Regions from separate parts of the Vreelandella janggokensis genome, predicted to be linked through region 2. Evidence: predicted binding sites of a transcription regulator. Region 2 holds the regulator's gene; the other holds the start of a gene.

Region 1 (4,009 bases), on a different contig from region 2:
CAGAGAGGCAAAACACCTCAAAAAAGCTGCTATTTTTGCTACTCGATAGCAAAAATAGCAGCAATAGCACGTCGGGTTGCCGATGGTGATATGGATGTTGGCCAAAGTTACTCGCAAGCATCCAAGTAAAATGGGCCAAAAAAAATCGTCAAAACTCGCCCTGATTCCCCCCGGCTCGGAAAAGTACTCCGACTAGTAGCCCTCTTACTTAACAGCCAGCAATTCATTCCATTGAGTCGTGTAGCGCGGCGTGCGCCGTTCGCTTCGCAGCGCCCAGGCATTACCTTTACGGGGCAGGCCCATCTGTATGGTGCCCCGACCAAACTCCCGATTGAGCTTATCAACCGTGGTCATCAGGCGTTCGCTGCGCTGTGCATCCGCTTCTGTTTGTGGGGTCTCGGCAAGGGTGAGCTGGCGGTTGGCCTTGGGGGAAAGGTCGAGCAACATCAGGCCGGCTTTTTGGTAGGCGTAGCCCTTACGCCATAGCCCACGCAAGCCCTGTACTGCGGCGGCCGTGATTTCTCGGTTGTCGTCGGTGGGTCGTTCCAGGGAGATGACGACGCGGTTGGTATATTGCGGTAAGTCGTTGCGGAAGGGATTGGTACGGATGAAGACCATGACGGCACTGGTCACGCTGCCTTGCTTGCGAAGCTTCTCACCGGCCCTGGCAGCATGCTGTCTAAGCGCTTCGCGTAGATCATGCGGGTTATTGGTCAGTCGTCCGAACGAACGCGATACCATGATCTGTTGTTTGGGTTCGCTCATGTCGTCCAGCTGTATCACCGGTTGCCCCCTCAGCTCCCACACGATGCGTTCCTGTACGACGCTGAAATGCCGCCGTATGTGCTTGGGATCGGCTTCGCGTAGATCCCACGCTGTTTCAATCCCCATGACCCGCAGGCGCTCGCCGGTGCGGCGAGCCACGCCCCATAGCTCCATGACTGGCAACTGCTTCAACAGCGCCTGGGTGTCGATACTGTCAGCCATGAGCTTGCACACGCCCTGCTCCCGGTAGGCGGGATGTTTCTTGGCGGCATGGTTGGCGACCTTGGCCAGGACGCGCGATGGTGCAAAACCCACCGAGACCGGAATGCCGGTCCATTGTTTAACGGTCTCTCGCAACGTTTGCCCGTACTGCTCCAGCGCGTCGGGATCAAAACCCTGAAAGCCCACGAAGCTCTCATCAATCGAGTACACCTCGACATGGGGAGAAAACTCGCCAAGCACTTCCGTGACGCGCCGGGACATGTCGCCGTACAAGGCGTAATTACTCGATAGCAACACAGCTTGTCGACGGATCTGGGGCGACAGCAGGTGCATCGCTGCGCCCATCTCGACACCAAGGGCTTTCAGTTCGTTGGAGCGGGCCACCACGCACCCGTCGTTATTGGAGAGCACGCCCACCGGACGACCTTCCAGTGTCGGATTAAAGACCCGCTCGCAGGACACATAGAAATTGTTGCAGTCGATCAGGGCCATCATTGCAGCGGTGCCCCTGGCAGGCTATGTAGAACATGGGTCACGACGCCCCAGACATGGGACTCTCGACCATCAATCGGAATCGGAGGGTAAGCGGGATTGCTTGCCTTGAGGTAGGTGCGCTGGCCAACCCGTTCCAGTCGTTTCACGGTCAGTTCGCCGTCCACGCAGATCACCACAATCCGGCCTGGCACCGCATCAAGGCTTCGGTCCACTACCAGCAAGTCACCGTGATGAATGCCGTCACCCGTCATGGAATCCCCTTCGGAACGCACAAAGTAGGTCGCGGCCGGACGTTTCACCACATACTGGTGAAGGTCCAGGTCGGTATCCAGGTGATCATCGGCGGGAGACGGAAAGCCGGCACGCACCGCACTCGAATAGAGCGGTAACGGGCATGGCGGGGCCGCAGCGTCTGCTCGGCCCAGCAGGGAAACGGGCAATGACATGGTAAGGCGCCTCTCGATTACTGTATATATAGCCAGTATCAAGAAAGACGCCGGTTGACGCAACACCAACACGGTCAACGCCACTTATTTTGAAATCTATATCACTCCTATGAACCCACCACAGGGATCGCTTCCCTGACCATAGGAGTGCCGCTTATGCCACCACCCTGCTTTAACTGTGCTGAAACGCACATGCTCAATCTTGATACCGCTCAACGTATCGGCACCACGGGGAGTTGCCTGATTGGCGGGGCGATCGGTGCCTGGCGATCAGCCGCCGTCACGAGGCCTTTGTCGATAGCCAGCTCGCGCTTTCCGCTCGCCAAACTGCCCGTCGCGATGATGGGCGCCATTGCCGGAGGCCAGTCGGGGGCGAGGGTAGCCGCCCTGTTCTTCTCGCAATGGCTGCCGCCCAGTGAAGGGACCCCGTGGCTCTGCCTGTCGTGCGGGCATATCTTTCGTCACCCCTTTCCGCCCCTGGCATCTGCACGCTGATACATCGCTTTTCGGCGATACATCTTATTCACCACCCACCCATGCGCTGGCAGCTGTGTCAGCGCTTTTTTTATGTCTGGAGAATGACTCATGGCACATCTCGTTGAACAAATGGCTTACGTAGGCGCTACCCCCTGGCATGGCCTGGGACAGCAACTGACCCGTCATCAACCGCTGGAGGTCTGGCAACAACAGGCCGGTATGAACTGGCACATTGAAGAGGCCCCGGTGCGCTTTATTGCCGAAGGTGCAAGTCACCTGGGCAGCATTCATTCCTTCCCCGAGCAGAAGGTGCTTTACCGTTCGGACAACAAGGCACCGCTCTCCGTGGTATCGCAGCGCTACAAGGTGGTGCAGCCGGAAGAGATCCTGGAGTTTTACCGTGACCTGACCGAGTACGCGGGGTATGAGCTGGAAACTGCGGGGGTGCTCAAGGGTGGTCGCAAGTTCTGGGCCCTGGCGCGCAGTGGCTTGAGCACATCGCTGCAAGGCCAGGATGAAGTGAACGACTATCTGCTGCTGGCCACCTCGTGTGATGGCACCCTGGCGACCATGGCCACGCCCACCACGGTACGGGTGGTGTGCAACAACACATTGCAGATCGCCGTTGATGGTACATCGCAGGCGGTGAAGGTTCCCCACCGGTCCGAGTTCGACCCGCGGGCCGTCAAGCGACAGCTGGGGATTTCCGTGTCCCAGTGGAATGACTTCATGTACCGCATGAAGGCCCTGTCGGAACGCAAGATCAACCGCCGTGAAGCCCAGCAGTACCTGCAGTCGGTGATTTGCGGGGCCGAAACGCCCATGGACGATCCTTCCAAGCTGCCGAACTACCGGGCGCTTAATAAAGTGCAGAAGCTTTACAGCGGCGAAGGACGGGGCTCGCAACTGGTCACGGCCAAGGACACGGCCTGGGGCCTGCTCAATGCGGTCACCGAGTATGTCGACCATGAGAAACGGGCGCGTAGCAACGATACCCGCATGGACTCGGCGTGGTTCGGCCAAGGCGCACAGCTAAAGCAGGAAGCGCTCGATGCCGCACTTGCGCTGGTGGCGTAATCAGCACCGCAACGTCGCTTCATCGATTGCCCACATCACCCGACCTCCGCACTTCCCTATCCAATGACATTTACCACCTCCACGGCATAAACGCCCGGCCCCATCAAGGCTGGGCGTTTTTCTGTGGGGCTTACCTTACGAGGAACTGCCATGACATTTGTTTCCCACACCGTCGAAACCGGGCTGACCCAGCTGACCGAAGCCCTCCTGGCCAATCAAAAACATCACGCCGAGACCGTCGTCTGCGCCCAGGGGAAGTTTTACCGGGCGGAAGTCCGCCTGGAGCCATTGGACGCCGAGACATTGGCCGATCACCTGGACGACTAGCCTTACCCGCTTCACTTCATCCAACCACAACGCCGTCAATGCTCGGGCGTTGGTTTGTCCCTGTATCGATTTGAGAAAACCGGAGGTGCCCCATGGCACAACGCACCCATGTCATCAATTCCAATCACCCCGAAGCATCGTCATCAGCTATTCAGCCAGACGCTGCCTCGACCAACACACCGGCCGCATTGGAGGCCCAC
Region 2 (4,009 bases):
CTGTTCTGGCTGACGATGCATGGCGGTTGCGGGTAGTGCTGCTCGTGATGCAGTCCCTGCTGATCGAAGCGGATCAAGTCGCCATTGACCGGCGCCAAGGGGGCTTGAATACCCAGGGACGCGGCCAGCTGCTGGTGGGCCTGTTGATGAAGGCTTTCACCATGAACCGGCAACAGGTGGCTTGGCGTCAGCCATTGATAAAAGCGGGTGATTTCGTCCTGTGCCGGATGTCCGGTCGCGTGAAGCTGCGGATGACTGAACTCATCGAATAGCTCGACGCCCAACTGCTGAAGGCGCTTTTTCAACTGCCCGATGGGCCTCTCGTTACCCGGAATGGCCTTGGCGGAAAAAATCACGTTGTCACCAGGCTGTAAATCCACGTGAGGATGACGCCCCTGGGCAAGTCGCTGCAGGGCGGCGCGTGGCTCACCTTGGCTGCCGGTGGCAATGACCACGACTTCATCGGGCGGCAAATAACCCAGGTCATGGGCGGGCACGATGGCAGGAAAATCGTCCAGATAGCCGAGGCCGCGTGCGACACCCACCATGCGCTCCATCGAGCGCCCCATCAGGCTGACGCGCCGCCCGCACTGGTAGGCGGCACGGCCAATCGCCAACACCCGGGCGAGATTACTGGCAAAGCAGGAGACAATGATCCGGCCTTCGCAGTTGGCGAGCGTCTCGACCAGCGCTTTGGCGACATCGCCTTCGCTGCCTGAGTGGCCGGGTAGAGGGGCATTCGTGGAATCCCCCACTACCAAATCAACCGGCGCTAAGGCCTTGAATTGCGTCTGATCGATCGGCGCGCCGATAATTGGATCAGGGTCGAGCTTCCAATCGCCACTGTGCAATACACGATAGCGACCTGCCATGACCATCAGCGAGCAGCTCTCGGGTATCGAGTGTGGAACCGCCAGGAAGCGCAGGGTGAAAGGCCCGCTTTCCAATGCCTCACCTGGCTCGACCACATGAATGGCGGCGCTTGAGAGCTGATGTTCGGCAAACTTCAGGCGCAACAAGCCTGCCGCCAGCGGCGTTGCATAAATGGGGCATTGCCAGTGGGGCCAGAGCCAAGCGACCGCCCCAATGTGGTCTTCATGGCCGTGGGTGATGTAGAGCGCTTGCGGGGCAATGCCCAGGGCTTTGGGGGTTTCCAGGTTGGGCACCTGGAGTGGCGCATTGGGTAGATCCTGGCGAATCATCATGCCGCAATCCACGACGATCCAGTGATCTTCGTACCCATACAGCGTCAGGTTCATGCCAATTTCCCCGCAGCCGCCTAACGGCAAGAGGCGTAAGGGAGGGCGACGACGGGGACGAATATGAACGCGCGGTGGATGCATCAGATTAATAAAGCCTAGAAAGTAATTGGTTAACTATACGGGATGGGGCGGGCGGCTAACAATCACTGCCATTAAGGGCGGTGATTGCGAGCGCTTCATTCGGTACACTAGACGTTTGTTTAATGCCAGCGGACGGCCCGATCATCGTCGCCCGGCAAACCGTGAAGAGTAATGACTATGTCGCATTTTTATCGTTTGGTGGTGTCCTGCCCGGACCAGGTGGGGATCGTCGCGAAGGTATCGAGTTTTATCGCGGACCAGGGAGGGTCGATTACCGAGGCCAGCCAGCATTCCGATCTGGAAACCGGGCGTTTTTTCATGCGCTACGAAATATTGGCGGATTCGCTGGGTATGTCGGCAGAGGTATTACGTTCAGCCTTCGAGCCGGTGGCGGAGCGGTTTGACATGGACTGGGCGCTGGTCGATACCCGGAAACGGCAGCGGGTTGTCCTGATGGTTTCGCGAGAATCCCATTGCCTTGTCGATTTGCTTTACCGCTGGCAGGTGGGTGAGCTGGACTGCGATATCGTGGGTGTGATTTCCAACCATGACGACATGCGTTCGTTAACGGAATGGTACGGAATACCATATCACCATGTGCCGGTGGATCCGGCAGACAAGACTGCGGCCTTTGAGCAGGTGCAGGCGCATATTGATGATGCCCGGGCCGACAGTATCGTGCTGGCTCGCTACATGCAGATATTACCGCCAGCGTTGTGTGAACGATATGCGGGGCAGGTCATTAATATCCACCACAGTTTTCTGCCGTCTTTTGCTGGCGCCAAACCCTATCACCAAGCCTACCAGCGTGGCGTCAAGTTGATAGGGGCTACCTGCCATTACGTGACTCAGGAGTTGGATGCAGGGCCCATCATCGAGCAGGACATTCACCGGGTCAGCCACTGTCATACGCCGACCGATCTGGTACGTTTTGGCCGCGATGTTGAAAAAGCCGTCCTCGCGCGCGGTCTTCGCTGGCATCTGGAAGACCGCGTGCTGGTGCATGGCAACAAGACCATCGTGTTCAGCTAGCCGAGCGCCTGGCCATTGCCACCGCGAATAACGCCGACCCCAACCCCTTCGATATCAAGTGGTTGGGTGCGTAGGTCGATATGGATAGGGTCGAAGTCGGGGTTTTCAGCGATCAGGGTGACGTGATTCCCGTCGCGTTTGAAACGCTTGACGGTGACTTCGTCTTCCAGCCTGGCAACGACAATCTGGCCATCCCGAACGCGCTGGGTGCGGTGGACGGCGAGAAGGTCGCCTTCGAGGATGCCGACGTTCTGCATCGACAGCCCGCGAACGCGCAACAGATAATCTGCTCTGGGCGTGAAGTAGTCGGCGGGCAGCGGGCAGTAGCGATCAATATGCTCAGCGGCCAGGATAGGGCTACCCGCCGCGACTTCGCCAATGATGGGCAGGCCGTTGGCAGGGTCTGCGCCTGAGGCTGGCAGCACGTCTGGCGTTTCCTGGTGTTCCTGGTTGGGCAGGCGTATGCCGCGCGACGTATTGCGAATGATGCGAATGACGCCTTTACGCTCAAGTGCGCGTAAGTGTTCTTCTGCCGCATTGGGTGAACGGAACCCCAGTGCCTTGGCTATTTCAGCCCGGGTGGGCGGATAGCCGAGCTCAGCCATGGTCTTGACAATAAAGTCGAACACGTTTTGTTGACGAACAGTTAATGGCCGCGACATACCAGCCTCCAGATTGAATAAGTGAGCAAGACTGCGTTCCTGTTTACCTATCAGTATGTAGTCAACAGTCAGTATGTAGTTAACAGTATGTGGTTAAGTATACAGCATGTTCTCCTGTCCAGTATATAATGGGGGTAAGGCAGCTAACAAATTGATGTATATGAAGATGCAAAGCGGCGTTGGATAAGGGTTGGGTGTTCAGGTATACGTTGAGAGGTAACAAACGATAACGTAGTATCCTGGTTTGTTTAAAACATCCGTTTTTTATGGCCCGCTTTTTGGCCCGTCTTATGGAGAGCAGCATGGCTCAATCGGATACGGTGACCCGCATTCTGGATACTGCTGAAGTGCTTTTTGCAGAGCGCGGCTTTGCCGAAACCTCTTTACGCAACATCACCAGCAAGGCTCGGGTCAATCTTGCTGCGGTGAACTATCACTTCGGATCCAAGAAGGCGCTCATCCAGGCGGTGTTTGCTCGCTACCTGGATCCGTTTTCCCAACGTTTTCATGGCGCTCTGGACGAACTCGAAGCGCGCTACGAGGGTCGTGACATCCCCCTTGAAGTGCTCCTCGAAACCATGGCCACAACCGTGCTGACGGTGCCTGCCGAACGCAATAGCCTCAAAGTCTTCATGCGTTTGCTGGGGCTTGCGTACAGCCAGGCTCAGGGGCATTTACGACGCTACATCCAGCAGCAATACGGTGATGTGTTCAGCCGTTTCACCGAACTGGTTCGCCGTGCGACACCGGATCTGCCCGACGCTGAGCGCTTCTGGCGGCTACACTTTATGCTGGGTACCGTCATCTTTACGCTTTCGGGACTGGATGCGCTGCGCGATATTGCCGAAAAGGATTACCACCAGCATGTCTCGGTCCGCGACCTGGTTCGCCGACTGCGGCCGGTAGTGGTGGCGGCGATGAACGCGCCATTACCTGATGAGAAGGACATTGAGCACCATGCAGACACCGTCG

The links. Region 2 encodes LexA, which represses DNA repair genes until DNA is damaged. Its sites were predicted from a motif close to TACTGTNTANNTANACAGTA; they were not measured.
Region 1: the regulator LexA is predicted to act here: its motif matches at 1,947-1,966, upstream of QC816_RS03355 (LexA family protein).

Annotation. Positions count from the first base shown of each region.
Region 1 is NZ_JARWAJ010000001.1:708,751-712,759, reverse strand. It holds gene QC816_RS03360 (Y-family DNA polymerase) at 205-1,482, opposite strand; gene QC816_RS03355 (LexA family protein) at 1,479-1,928, opposite strand; gene QC816_RS03350 (hypothetical protein) at 2,085-2,423, shown strand; gene QC816_RS03345 (DUF932 domain-containing protein) at 2,514-3,482, shown strand; gene QC816_RS03340 (hypothetical protein) at 3,633-3,809, shown strand; gene QC816_RS03335 (ERF family protein) at 3,902-4,009, shown strand, end outside.
Region 2 is NZ_JARWAJ010000006.1:192,155-196,163, forward strand. It holds gene QC816_RS15965 (ribonuclease J) at 1-1,259, opposite strand, end outside; gene purU (formyltetrahydrofolate deformylase) at 1,521-2,375, shown strand; gene lexA (transcriptional repressor LexA) at 2,372-3,037, opposite strand; gene QC816_RS15980 (TetR/AcrR family transcriptional regulator) at 3,340-4,009, shown strand, end outside; gene QC816_RS15985 (L,D-transpeptidase family protein) at 3,995-4,009, shown strand, end outside.